3 regions of the Kitasatospora sp. NPDC047058 genome follow, and region 3 is predicted to be linked to each of the others. Evidence: riboswitches for the same ligand, from Rfam matches in the RefSeq annotation. Region 3 holds a riboswitch; each other region holds the start of a gene.
What was found. Region 3 has a riboswitch for thiamine pyrophosphate ahead of thiO (glycine oxidase ThiO). Riboswitches for the same ligand answer to the same signal wherever they lie in the genome.

Region 1 (4,381 bases), on a different contig from region 3:
GGGCCTCACCGATCCGGAGGGCCGGGAACCGCGCACCGCCGGCTTCAGCACCCCCGACTTCACCGGCCCCGGCTACACGCCCCCGGCCTTCACCGGCCCCGACGACGTCTGACCGCCTGCCCAACGAGCCGGTCGCAGGAGGATATTGATGCGGCATCCGGAAAAGGGGATCATGGAAACGTCACCAGGACCGCCACCACCCCGGGGAGCCCGCCCATGACCGCCATCCGCGTCAAGGCCTTCGACCACCTCGTCCTCAACGTCCAGGACATAGAGAAGTCGCTGGAGTTCTACACCGGACTGCTCGGCCTGGCCCCGGTCCGGGTCGACGAGTGGCGGGACGGGAAGGTCTCCTTCCCCTCCGTCCGGGTCACCGACGAGACCATCATCGACCTGTTCTCCCGCCCCCGCGGCGAGTCCAACGTCGACCACATCTGCCTCACCGTCGAGCCCCTGGACTGGCAGGAGGTCGTCGACTCCGGCGCCTTCACCGTCCTCGACGGGCCCGGCCCCCGCTACGGCGCCCGCGGCACCGGCACCTCGCTCTACGTCGCGGACCCGGACGGCAACACCGTCGAGCTCCGCTGGTACGAGGAGGACGTCCGCTGACGTCCGCGGGACCGCCCCCGGCAGCCGGATGCCGTGGCGCCGCGCTGGGAAGCCCCCTCCACCTCCCAGCGCGGCACGACCGGTTCCGGCGTCAGTCCGCCAGCGGCAGGTAGACCCGGTTGCCCTGGGCGGCGAACTCCTCGGACTTGGCCTGCATGCCGGCCAGGGCCTCGGCGTCGAACCCGCTCGCCACCGCGCTGGACCCCTCGCCGTGCTCGTCGCGGATCTTCTGACTGATCTTCATCGAGCAGAACTTCGGGCCGCACATCGAGCAGAAGTGGGCCGTCTTGGCGGGTTCGGCGGGGAGGGTCTCGTCGTGGAAGTCGCGCGCGGTCTCCGGGTCGAGGGCCAGGTTGAACTGGTCCTCCCAGCGGAACTCGAAGCGGGCGTCGGAGAGGGCGTCGTCCCACTCCTGGGCGCCGGGGTGGCCCTTGGCCAGGTCGGCGGCGTGCGCGGCGATCTTGTAGGTGATGACGCCGGTCTTCACGTCGTCCCGGTTGGGCAGGCCCAGGTGCTCCTTGGGCGTGACGTAGCAGAGCATCGCGGTGCCCCACCAGGCGATCATCGCGGCGCCGATGCCCGAGGTGATGTGGTCGTAGCCGGGCGCGACGTCGGTGGTCAGCGGGCCGAGCGTGTAGAACGGCGCCTCGTCGCAGATCTCCTTCTGGAGATCCATGTTCTCCTTGATCTTGTGCATCGGGACGTGGCCCGGGCCCTCGATCATCACCTGGACGTCGCGCTCGCGGGCGATCCGGCCCAGCTCGCCCAGCGTCTGCAGCTCGGCGAACTGCGCCTCGTCGTTGGCGTCGGCGATCGAGCCGGGGCGCAGGCCGTCACCGAGCGAGAAGGTGACGTCGTAGCGCGCGAGGATGTCGCAGAGCTCCTCGAAGTTGGTGTAGAGGAAGTTCTCCTGGTGGTGCGCCAGACACCAGGCGGCCATGATCGAGCCGCCGCGCGAGACGATGCCGGTCTTGCGGCGGGCGGTCAGCGGCACGTACCGCAGCAGCACGCCGGCGTGCACGGTCATGTAGTCGACGCCCTGCTCGCACTGCTCGATGATCGTGTCGCGGTAGACGTCCCAGCTCAGCTCCTCGGCCTTGCCGTCGACCTTCTCCAGCGCCTGGTAGAGCGGCACGGTGCCGATCGGCACGGGGGAGTTGCGCAGGATCCACTCGCGGGTGGTGTGGATGTTGCGGCCGGTGGAGAGGTCCATGACGGTGTCGGCACCCCAGCGGGTGGCCCAGGTCATCTTCTCCACCTCCTCCTCGATCGAGGAGGTGACGGCGGAGTTGCCGATGTTGGCGTTGATCTTCACCAGGAAGTTGGTGCCGATGACGGCCGGCTCCACCTCGGGGTGGTTCACGTTGACCGGGATGACGGCGCGGCCGCGGGCCACCTCGGAGCGGACGAACTCCGGTGCCAGGCCCTCCCGCAGGGCCACGAACTCCATCTCCGGCGTCACGATCCCGCGCTTGGCGTACGCGAGCTGGGTGACGGCGCCGCCGTCGCGGCCGCGCAGCGGGCGGCGCGGGCGGCCGGGGAAGACGGCGTCGAGGTTGCGCAGGTTCCCGCCGCGCGGCGAGGTGTGCTTGATCCCGTCGTCCTCGGGGCGGGCCTCGCGGCCGTCGTACTCCTCGACGTCGCCGCGCTGGCGGATCCAGGCGTCCCGCAGCGGCGGCAGGCCGCGCCGGACGTCGGGCTGGTACGCCGGGTCGGTGTACGGGCCGGAGGTGTCGTACAGCGGGACGGTCTTCCCGTTGGTGAGCACGACCTCGCGGTACGGAACCCGCAGGTCGGGGCGGGAGCCGTCGCGGTAGGCCTTGCGCCAGGCCGGGGTGGGGTAGCCGGTGCCCGCGCTGCTGGGGGCGGAGTTCCGGGCAGACTGCGGCTGTGCATCGAACGTGGTCATCTGACCCTCTACTCCCTACGCCGGCATTACCCGGTCAGGTTCCTGCGGTCGACGCAGCGTTCGGCACGTCCGACGACGTCCCGGTCAGCGTCCTCTCAGCCCGGTGCTCCGAGCTCCCGTGTCCGCAGGCGGTGTTGCCTGCACAAGACGTCCAACACCGTAGCGACCGAATCGCCGCTGGTCCAGAGGGGGTCCACGGACGGGGATCCGGGCGGGGATCCCGGCGGGGCGCCCGGCGACGGGGCGGGGCGGGCACACTGGCAGTCGGACCGGCCGGGCGGGCGGCCGGCGGGGCGACGAGGGAGGGCCGAGTGGTCGGGAGCACCGGGCGGGTCAGCGGAGCGGTGGGAGCGGGTCTGGTCGGCGAGGTGATGGTGCATGTGGTCGAGCGCCAGGGGACGGAGGCGTTCCTCGCCTACCTGGCCGTGCCGGGCGACCGGCTGCCGGTCGGAACGCCGGTGGTGGTGGTCGAGTACCAGCCGCCGCGCACGGTCTACGTGGCGCCGATCCTGCCGTGACGACGACGACGTGACGATGTTGTGACAGCACGTCATGTCCGCTCCCTTTTCTTCGGGTTGGCCCCGGCGGACAATCCGAAACGGCGCATCTCATGTGCCGGAAGGGGGAGTTGAACCATGCTGTACGTCATCGCCGGGGCGGTCGCCGCGGTGCTGCTGATGGGCGTCACGCTCTTCAAGCTCATGTGGCGGGTGGCCGAGCCCAACGAGGCCCTGATCATCTCCGGTTCCAAGCACCGCACCGAGGGGGTCGGCGACGGGCTGGGGTTCCGGATCGTCACCGGGCGCGGGACCTTCGTCACGCCGGGCCTGCAGGGCGTCCGCCGGCTCTCGCTGGATCTCAACGAGGCCGAACTGAACGTCGAGTGCGTCACCACGCAGGGCATCCCGGTGCGGGTCAAGGGCGTGGTGATCTTCAAGGTCGGCGACGACCAGGTCTCCATCGCCAACGCCGCCCGGCGCTTCCTCGACCAGCAGAAGCTGATCAGCCAGCGCGTCCACAACGTCTTCGCCGGGCACCTGCGGTCGATCGTCGGCGGACTCACCGTCGAGGACATGATCCGCGACCGCGAGCGGCTCACCGGGGAGACCAGGGCCGCCTCCGGACTGGAGATGGAGAAGCTCGGCCTGATCATCGACACCCTGCAGATCCAGGAGATCATCGACCCGACGGGCTACATCAAGAACCTCGCCATCCCGCACGCCGCCGCCGTGCAGCGGGACGCCCGGATCGCCCAGGCCGAGGCGGACCGGATGGCCACCGAGGCGGAGCAGGAGGCCGCCGCCCGCAAGGCCGAGGCGACCCGCAACAGTGCGATCCAGCAGTCCGCGTACCAGGCCGAGCGGGACACCGCCAACGCCCGGGCCGAGCAGGCCGGACCGCTCGCGTTGGCCGCCGCCCGGCAGGAGGTCGTCGTCCAGGAGACCAAGGTCGCCGAGCTGGAGGCGCGCCGCAAGGAGCAGCAGCTGCAGATCGACATCCGCAAGCCGGCCGACGCCAAGGCGTACGAGACCCGCACCCGGGCCGAGGCGGATCGCGACGCCCGGATCTCCGCCGCGCAGGCGCAGGCCCGGGAGACCGAGCTGCGGGCGGCGGCCGAGGCCAGCCAGGTCAGGATCGCGGCCGAGGCCGCGGCCGACGCCACCAAGCTGCGCGGGCTGGCGGACGCCGAGGCGACCAAGGCCACCGGTCAGGCGGAGGCCGCGGCCACCGAGGCCCGCGGTCTGGCGGACGCGGAGGCGACCCGGGCGATCGGGCTCGCCAAGGCCGAGGGGCTCAAGGCCCGGGCCGCGGCGCTCACCGCGAACCCGGACGCCGTGGTGGCCCAGGAACTGGCGGAGAAGT
Region 2 (4,381 bases), on a different contig from region 3:
AGGCGGAGGTCAGCCTAACGGGTCCGGCGGGGTTCGGTGCACAGGGTTTCGCCGGGGGCGGGGGTCAGTTGTCGCCGACGCGCTCGGCGAGCGTGACCTTGGTGGTGAAGGTCTGGCCGTTGCGGGTGTACTCGACGTCGACGGTCTCGCCGGGCTTGTGCGTCCAGATCTTGCTGACCAGGGCGGGGCCGTTCTCGATCGGGCTGCCGCCGAGCTTGGTGATGACGTCGCCGGGCTTGAGGCCGGCCTTGTCGGCGGCGCCGCCGGGGGTGACGGCGGGGGTGCCCTGGATGTCGCGGGTCTGGATCTGCGCGCCGTCGCCCTTGTAGTCGTCGTTGCGCAGCACGTCGAGCTTGGCGTACACCGGCTTTCCGGTCTTGATCAGGGTCTCGGCGACCCACTTGGCCTGGTTGATCGGGATGGCGAAGCCGAGGCCGATGCTGCCGGCCCGGCCGGTGCTGGAGGTGTTGGACTGGATGGCCGAGTTGATGCCCATCACCGCGCCGCTGGAGTCCAGCAGCGGGCCGCCGGAGTTGCCGGGGTTGATGGAGGCGTCGGTCTGCAGGGCGTTCATGTACGAGGACTGGGCGCCGGTCTCGTCGCCGGAGGCGACCGGGCGGTCCTTGGCGCTGATGATGCCGGTGGTGACGGTGGACTCCAGGCCGTACGGGGCACCGATGGCGATGGTGGAGTCGCCGACGTTGACCTTGTCGGAGTCGGCCAGCGGAAGGGGCGTCAGCTTGCCCTTCGGCGGGCTGTCGAGCTTGACGACGGCGACGTCGTAGCCCTCGGCGCGGCCGAGCACCGAGGCGCCGTAGGAGCTGCCGTCGGCGAACTTGACGGTCAGTTTGCCGCCGTTGGAGGCGGGGGCGACGACGTGGTTGTTGGTGAGGATGTGGCCCTCGGTGTCGAAGACGAAGCCGGTGCCGGTGCCGGACTCGCCGTTGCCCTGCGCCTTGATGGTGACGACGCTGGGCAGCGCCTTCTGCGCGATGCCGGCGACGGAGCCGGGGGCCGGCTCGTTCTTCCCCGGGTTGTTGGCCTGGACGGTGGTGCTCCGGTGGTCGTCCGCGGCGGAGATGCTGCTGTCGTTGCGGTCGGCGACGGCGACGCCGAGCGCACCGCCGGCCACGCCGGCGACCAGGGCGACGGCCGCGACCAGGGCGATCAGGCCGCCGCGCTTCTTGCGCGGGCCGGCCGGCTCGGGGCTGCCGGGGTACTCGGCGGGGTAGCCGAGCGGGCCCCCGGGGTAGCCCGGGCCGCCGGGGGTGCCGGCGCCGCCGGAGGTGGCGTCGTGCATGCCCCAGCCGCCGAGCGGCTGGCCTGCGCCGAACGGGTGGTGCTGGCCGGGCGCGGCGGGCGCACCGGGGGCGGACGGGGCGCCGTACGGGTCCTGGGGTGCCGCGGCGACCGGGGCGGCGGGCGCGGGGACGCCGGCGGCCGGGGTGGCGTACGGGTTGCCGGCCGGCGCGGGGGCCGCCGGGGCGGCGGGCGCGGCCGGGGCGGGCGGCAGGACCGGCGGCGGGGCGTCGAGGTAGCCGGCGTCGGCCACGGCGGGAGCGGGAGCCGCGGGGGCCGGGGCGGCCGCGGGCTCGGGAGCGCTCACCTTGCTGAACGCCAGCGTCGGGTTGGAGCGGCCTTCGGCCTGGGTCGCGGCCGGGGCCTGGGCACCCGCCGCGGCCTCGGTCAGCGGGTAGTCGGCCTCGGGCGCCGCTGCGGGGACGGGACGGGCGGACGCGGACTGCGCCGGACCGTCAGGAGCGGGACCCACCACCCCCTGGCCGCCGGAGGGCTGCTCCCCCTGCGGCCCGGTGGACCCAACCTCGCGCTCGGTGCTCACGGACGACCTCCATAGCTGACAGGACCAACAACCATAGTTTTTCGCACACTCGATTCGATTGCCGTAAGGACCCTTCTGAAGAACTCATAAGAATCCTTAGCCCGGTCCGACAGCGCCCCCCGCGAGGCCCTCCCCGGCGCCCTCCACGAGCCCTGCCGCGGGGCCTCCGCCGGGCGTCCGCGGCGTCCCGCGATGCGGACCGCCGGGCGTCTGGCCTTGGCGTTCACCCCCGCGCCGGTTAGCCTGTCGCTCCAAACTGACACGCGGGAGCTTGGACCCACCAGGCTGAGAGTGCGCCGGTCGACCGTACGCCACGGGATCCGTGGACGGAGCGTCGAGGGGGCGCTGACCGCCGGAACCTGTCCGGGTAATGCCGGCGTAGGGAGTATCGGCCATGCCGTCTGCTTCGCCATCCTCTTCTTCGGGCGCACCCGCGTCCAAGGATTTCTCCGAGTCGTCCGCGACCGTTCACTCCGACGCCGCCACGGCCGCGCCCGGTTCCACGGCCGCCACCGCCGTCCTGGACCGGCCGGAGCGGGACGGGCGGGTGGAGGCGCCGCTCGTCCTGGACACCGAGCCGCCGCGCACGCTGCGGTTCCGGGACCACTTCGCGCTCTGGATGAACCTCGGCGTCAGCCTGATCGGCTTCACCACCGCCGCCACCGTGCTGGGCGCGCCGGGCAGCGAGCTGTCGCTGGCCGCCGCGATCACCGCGATCGTGGCCGGCACGGCGGTCGGCACCGCGATGCTCGGCGTGGCCGCGCTGATCGGCGCGCGCACCGGCGCACCGGCGATGGCGAACCTGCGCGGGCTCTTCGGGACGAGGCTCTCGTACGTGCCCACCGTGCTGAACATCGTCCAGTGCCTCGGCTGGGGCGTGTACGAGCTGCTGGTCATCGCGATGGGTGCGCAGACCGTCGCGCACACCGAGGGCTACCGCTGGGTGTTCGTCGTCCTGGCGGGTGCGGTGACCACCGCGCTGACCATCTGGCCGCTGGGCGCGATCGCGGTGCTGCGCCGCTTCGTCGCCGCGGCGGTGGCGGTCGCGATGGTGTACTTCACCGTCCAGCTGGGCCGCCACGGCGTGCCGGACCCGGGCGCGGGCAACTGGCACGGCTTCCTCAGGGCCACCGACGCGATGATCGCCGTCTCGATCTCCTTCGTGCCGCTGGCCGCCGACTACACCCGGCACTCGCGCACCCCGCGGGCCGCGTTCTGGGGCAGCTTCTCCGGCTACACGATCGCCCAGGTCTGGTGCTACGTGCTCGGGCTGTTCGCGCTGCTGCAGGCGGACGGCGACGCCACGAGGATCTTCGACTCGTTCCTGGGCGTCTGGGCCGGCTGGGTGTTCCTGCTGGTCCTGGTGCTGCGCGAGACCGACCAGTCCTTCGCCAACGTGTACTCGACCGCGATGTCGGTCCACAACCTGCTGCCGCGGGTGGACCGCCGGGTGCTGACCGGCGGGACGGGCCTGCTGATCACCGTGCTGGCGCTGCAGATCACCGAGTTCACCGACTCGTACTACGCCTTCCTGGGCCTGATCGGCTCGGTCTTCGTGCCGATGTTCGCGGTGCTGGCGGTGGACTACTTCCTCGGCGCCGGGCGGCGCGGCTGGAACCTCGCCGACGACGCGCCCTCCCGCTGGCTGATGCTGCTGCCGTGGGCGCTCGGCTTCGCGGTGTACCAGCTGATCGCACCGACCGCGGTCGCCGGCTGGTGGACGGACTTCTGGACGTCCGTCCAGGAGGTGCTGCACTTCACCCCGCAGGAGTGGACCTCGGCCTCGCTGTTCGGCTTCCTGGTGCCCGCCCTGGCCACCTGGGCGCTCACCCCGCTCACCCGGCGGCAGCCCGCCGCCGCCTGACCGCGCTCCGCAGTCACCGGACTCGCCGGACTCGCCGGGATCACCGGACGGAAGCCGCCGGACGGACGGGCGGACGAACGGGCGGAGACGGCCCCGCAGGTTGGGACCGTCTTCGCTCCGGCGTCACTTCCGCCGCCTATCGTGGACCCGTGACCAGCCCTGACCTCTCCCCGGCGGCGGCGCGCACCGCGCCGCCCGTCCAGGTGATCGCCCACCGCGGTTCCTCGCACGCCCTGCCGGAGCACACGCTCGCGGCCTACCGCCGCGCGCTCGACGAGGGCGCGGACGCGCTCGAGTGCGACGTCCGGGTGACCGCCGACGGGCAGCTCGTCTGCGTGCACGACCGCCGGATCGGCCGGGTCTCGGACGGCCGCGGCACCGTCTCGGCGATGACGCTGGCGCAGCTGGAGGCGCACGACTTCGGCGCCTGGAAGACCGGGGTGCCGAGCACCGACCCGGAGCTGCGCGGCGTCCTGCGGCTGGAGAGCCTGCTGGAACTGGCCGTGGACTGCGGCCGGCCGGTGGACCTCGCGATCGAGACCAAGCACCCGGTCCGCTTCCGCGGGCGGGTCGAGAGCGAGCTGCTGCGGATGCTCGAACGGTTCAAGATCGGCGGCGCGCAGCAGACCGGCGAGCCCCGCACGGACGACCGCCCGCAGGCCCGGATCATGAGCTTC
Region 3 (4,381 bases):
TCCATCGCCAGCGCGACGTCCGAGGCCGTGCCGGCGCCCGCGTCCAGGATCACCGGGACGTTCGCGCTCTCCACGATCAGCTGGAAGTTGTGCGGGTTGCGGATGCCCAGGCCGGAGCCGATCGGCGAGCCCAGCGGCATGATCGCCGCGCAGCCGACGTCCTCCAGCTTCCGGGCCAGCACCGGGTCGTCGTTGGTGTACGGGAGGACGGTGAAGCCGTCGTCGACCAGCGTCTCGGCGGCGTCCAGCAGCTCGATCGGGTCCGGCAGCAGGGTCCGCTCGTCCGCGATGACCTCCAGCTTCACCCAGTCGGTGCCGAGCGCCTCGCGGGCCAGCCGGGCGGTCAGCACCGCCTCGCCGGCGGTGAAGCAGCCGGCGGTGTTGGGCAGTACGCGGATGCCGTTGCGGGTCAGCACGTCCAGGACGGACCCCTGGGTGGTGGCGTTCACCCGGCGCATCGCCACCGTGGTCAGCTCGGTGCCGGAGACCCGCAGCGCCTGCTCCAGGACCTCCAGGCTGGGGGCGCCGCCGGTGCCCATGATCAGTCGCGAGCCGAAGGCGGTGCCGGCGATGGAGAGGACGTCGTCGGCCATCGGTCAGCCCCCCTGCACGGCGGTGAGGATCTCGACCCGGTCGCCCGCCGAGAGCTGCGTGACCGGCCACGAACTCCTCGGCACCACGGCCTCGTTGAGGGCGGCGGCGACGCCGGTGTTGGCCCGGCTGAGGGTGGTCACCACCTCGGCGAGGGTGGTCGCGGCGGGCACCAGGCGGGGCTCGCCGTTGACGGTGAGGGGGATGTCGCTCATGCGGGGACCTTCGGGGCGAAGCGAGTGGGGGAGAACGGTACGGCCGGCTCCGGCACGGTGCCGGTGGCCAGGTACTCGGCGACCAGGTCGGCGGTCACCGGGGTGAGCAGCACGCCGTTGCGGTAGTGGCCAGTGGCGGCGACCAGACCGGGCAGCGCGGTCGGCCCGATCAGCGGCGCGTTGTCCGGCGAGCCCGGCCGCAGCCCGGCGGACGTCTCCACCAGCGGCAGCTCGGTGATGCCGGGGACCAGCTCGTGGGCGTCGCGCAGCAGCTCGTACACCCCGCCGGCGGTGACCGTGGTGTCGTAGCCCTGCTCCTCGCTGGTCGCACCGATCACCAGCTCGCCGTCCGCGCGCGGCACCATGTACAGGTGCTGGCCACGGACCACCGCGCGGACGTTGCGGGACAGGAACGGCCGGTACGCCTCGGGGATCCGCAGCCGCAGGACCTGGCCCTTCACCGGGCGGATCGCCGGCAGCACGCCCTCGGGCAGGCCGGGCAGCCGGTGGCTCTCCGGACCGGCGGCGAGCACCACCTGGCCGGCGGTCACGGTCTCGCCGGTGCCGAGCCGGGCGCCGACCGCGCGGCCGTCCTCGACCAGCAGCTCGACGGCCTCGGTCCGCCGGCCGATCACGCCCGCGGCCTGGCCGGCCAGCAGCAGCGCGGTCAGCAGCCGGCGGCCGTCCACCTGGTGGTCGTCGGCCACGTGCAGGCCGCCGCGGACGCCGGGGGCGAGCATCGGCTCCAGCTTGCGGGCCTCGCGGCCGGTCAGCCAGGTCGAGTCGAGGCCGAGCCGCAGGTGGAAGTCGTGCAGCTCGCGCAGCTCCGCCCGGTCGTCGGAGTCGAGCGCGACGGCGAGCGTGCCGCACGCGCGGTAGCCCGTGTCCTGGCCGCCGCTCGCCTCGGTGAGCTCGGCGGCGAAGGCGGCGTACCGCTCGTTCGAGGCCATCCCGAGGCGCAGCAACGGCTCCTCGCCGTACTGGAGTTCGGTGACCGGGGCGAGCATCCCGGCCGCGACCCGGGCGGCGCCGCCGCCGGGGGTGGGGTCGACCACGACGACGTCCCCCAGCCCGCGCTGGGCCGCGCGCCAGGCGACGGCGAGGCCGATCACGCCTCCGCCGATCACCAGCACGTCCGCGTGGGCACCTGGTGCCGAGCGTGTCAAAGCTGCTTCTCCCTTCGCCGGAATGACCCGGATCAGGTTCGGACGGTCGCAGGCCGTGCCAGCCCGCCTCTCAGCCCGGTCCGCCGGGCTCCCGTGATGGTGTCCCCACCTTAACTCCGGGCCCTGTCGCCGCTGAAGGCGCGTACGAGGGGTGGGACGGGAGCGGGCGGGGTGCCCGGCGCCGCCCCGGGCCCGTCCCGCCGCCGGTCCCGCCGCCCGGCCCGCGGACGCGGGGCCGGGGCCGGGCGCGGGCGCCAGTACAGTGACCGCGTGGCAGAGCTGAGCGGGACGGATCAGGTGGTCGTGGTGGGGGCCGGGCTGGCCGGCGCGCAGTGCGCGTCGGGGCTGCGCCGGGGCGGCTGGCGCGGGCGGATCGTGCTGGTGGGCGAGGAGCCGCACGCGCCGTACGACCGGCCGCCGCTCTCCAAGGAGGTGCTGCTCGGCAAGACCGACGCCACCACCCTGGACATCGACTTCCCCCACCTGGGCATCGAGCTGCTCACCGGCCGCCGCGCCACCGGCCTCACCCCGGGCGTGCTGCACACCGACGGCGGTGACCTGCCGTACGGCGCCCTGGTGATCGCCACCGGCGCCGCCCCGCGCGTCCTGCCCGGCGCCGAGCGCGCGCACCTGCTGCACACCCTGGACGACGCGCTGGCCCTGCGCCCGCTGCTCCGCCCGGGCCTGCGCCTGGTGCTGGTCGGCGCGGGCTGGATCGGTGCCGAGGTGGCCACCGCGGCCCGCGCGGCCGGGTGCGAGGTGACCGTGGTCGAGGCCGGCCCGGCGCCCGTCCCCGGTGCGCTGCCCGCCGAGGTGGGCCGGGCGATGGCCGCCTGGTACGCCGAGGCCGGGGTCGAGCTGCGCTGCGACGCGGCGGTCGCCGCCGTCGAGCCCGGCGCGGTGCTGCTCGCGGACGGCTCGCACCTGCCGGCCGACGAGGTGGTGGTCGGCATCGGCGCCCGCCCGGCGACCGACTGGCTGGCCGGCTCCGGCGTCGAGCTCGACGCGGCCGGAGCCGTCCTGGTGGACGAGCGGCTGCGCACCAGCCTGCCGGGCGTCTGGGCGGCCGGGGACTGCGCGAGCTACCCGTCCGCCCGGACCGGCGCCCGGCTGACCGTCCAGCACTGGGACCACGCGCTGCAGTCCGGCGGGGCGGCCGCCGCCGCGGTGCTCGGCGCGGACGCGCCGTACGACCCGGTGCCGTACTTCTGGTCGGAGCAGTTCGGCCGGATGGTCCAGTACGCCGGGCGGCACGGTGACGGGGACGAGCTGGTCCGGCGCGGCTCGCCGGCGGACCCGTCCTGGGCGGTGCTCTGGCTGCGCGACGGCGTGCTGCGCGCCCTGCTCACCGTCGACCGCCCGCGCGACCTCACCCAGGGCCGCCGCCTGGTCGAGCGCGGCACGCCGCTGGACCCGGCCCGGGCGGCGGACCCGGCGGTGCCGCTGAAGTCGGCCGTCGCGGGGTAGCCCCGGGGGCCCGTTGGTGCGCGGCGGGCCGCGGAGGTGGCAGTCTGGTGGCGTGAGTGAGATCGAAAGCAAGATTGAAGCCCTGGTCCCCGAGTGGATGTACCTGCCCGACATCTCGGAGCAGTGGGGGGTCCGGGTCACCGAGGTGCGTGACCTGGTCAGGAACGGCGGGCTGATCGCCGTCCGGCGCGGCCCGAACAAGTCGCTGCAGGTCCCGGCGGCGTTCATCGACGGCCCGGGGCTGGTCAAGCACCTGTCCGGCACCCTGACCGTCCTGCGCGACTGCGGGTACAGCGACACGGAGATCCTGGAGTGGCTCTTCACCGAGGACCCGTCGCTGCCCGGCAGCCCGATCCAGGCGCTGCGGGAGAACCGCGGCACCGAGGTGAAGCGCCGGGCCCAGGCGATGCTGATCTGATGGCCGCGGACACACCGCGCGGACGGCTCGCCGACGCCCGGCTCTACCTCTGCACCGACGCCCGCCGCGAGCAGGGCGACCTCGCCGAGTTCCTCGACGCGGCCCTGTCCGGCGGCGTGGACATCGTCCAGCTCCGCGACAAGGGCCTGGAGGCCAAGCAGGAGCTCGCGGCCCTGGAGGTCTTCGCGGACGCCTGCCGCCGGCACGGCAAGCTGCTCTCGGTGAACGACCGTGCCGACGTCGCGCACGCCGCCCGCCCCGACGTGCTGCACCTCGGGCAGGACGACCTGCCGGTGCCCGCCGCCCGGGCGATCCTCGGCGAGGACGTGCTGATCGGCCGTTCCTGCCACGCCGAGTCCGAGGTGGACGCGGCGGTCGCCGAGCCGGGCGTCGACTACTTCTGCACCGGCCCGGTCTGGCCGACCCCGACCAAGCCGGGCCGCCACGCGCCCGGCCTCGGCCTGGTCGCGTACGCGGCGAAGCAGGTCACCGACCGCCCGTGGTTCGCCATCGGCGGCATCGAC

Region 1: another riboswitch for thiamine pyrophosphate. It lies ahead of thiC (phosphomethylpyrimidine synthase ThiC); the one in region 3 lies ahead of thiO (glycine oxidase ThiO).
Region 2: another riboswitch for thiamine pyrophosphate. It lies ahead of ABZ885_RS14865 (cytosine permease); the one in region 3 lies ahead of thiO (glycine oxidase ThiO).

Annotation. Positions count from the first base shown of each region.
Region 1 is NZ_JBEYVJ010000005.1:27,504-31,884, forward strand. It holds gene ABZ885_RS01455 (hypothetical protein) at 1-112, shown strand, start outside; gene ABZ885_RS01460 (VOC family protein) at 217-609, shown strand; gene thiC (phosphomethylpyrimidine synthase ThiC) at 701-2,518, opposite strand; TPP riboswitch at 2,514-2,648, opposite strand; gene ABZ885_RS01470 (hypothetical protein) at 2,830-3,036, shown strand; gene ABZ885_RS01475 (SPFH domain-containing protein) at 3,154-4,381, shown strand, end outside.
Region 2 is NZ_JBEYVJ010000076.1:22,519-26,899, reverse strand. It holds gene ABZ885_RS14870 (trypsin-like peptidase domain-containing protein) at 65-1,840, opposite strand; TPP riboswitch at 2,094-2,242, shown strand; gene ABZ885_RS14865 (cytosine permease) at 2,235-3,704, shown strand; gene ABZ885_RS14860 (glycerophosphodiester phosphodiesterase family protein) at 3,854-4,381, shown strand, end outside.
Region 3 is NZ_JBEYVJ010000045.1:32,998-37,378, reverse strand. It holds partial or broken gene ABZ885_RS10045 (thiazole synthase) at 1-593, opposite strand, end outside; gene thiS (sulfur carrier protein ThiS) at 597-806, opposite strand; gene thiO (glycine oxidase ThiO) at 803-1,972, opposite strand; TPP riboswitch at 1,965-2,077, opposite strand; gene ABZ885_RS10030 (FAD-dependent oxidoreductase) at 2,243-3,439, shown strand; gene ABZ885_RS10025 (Rv2175c family DNA-binding protein) at 3,492-3,857, shown strand; gene thiE (thiamine phosphate synthase) at 3,857-4,381, shown strand, end outside.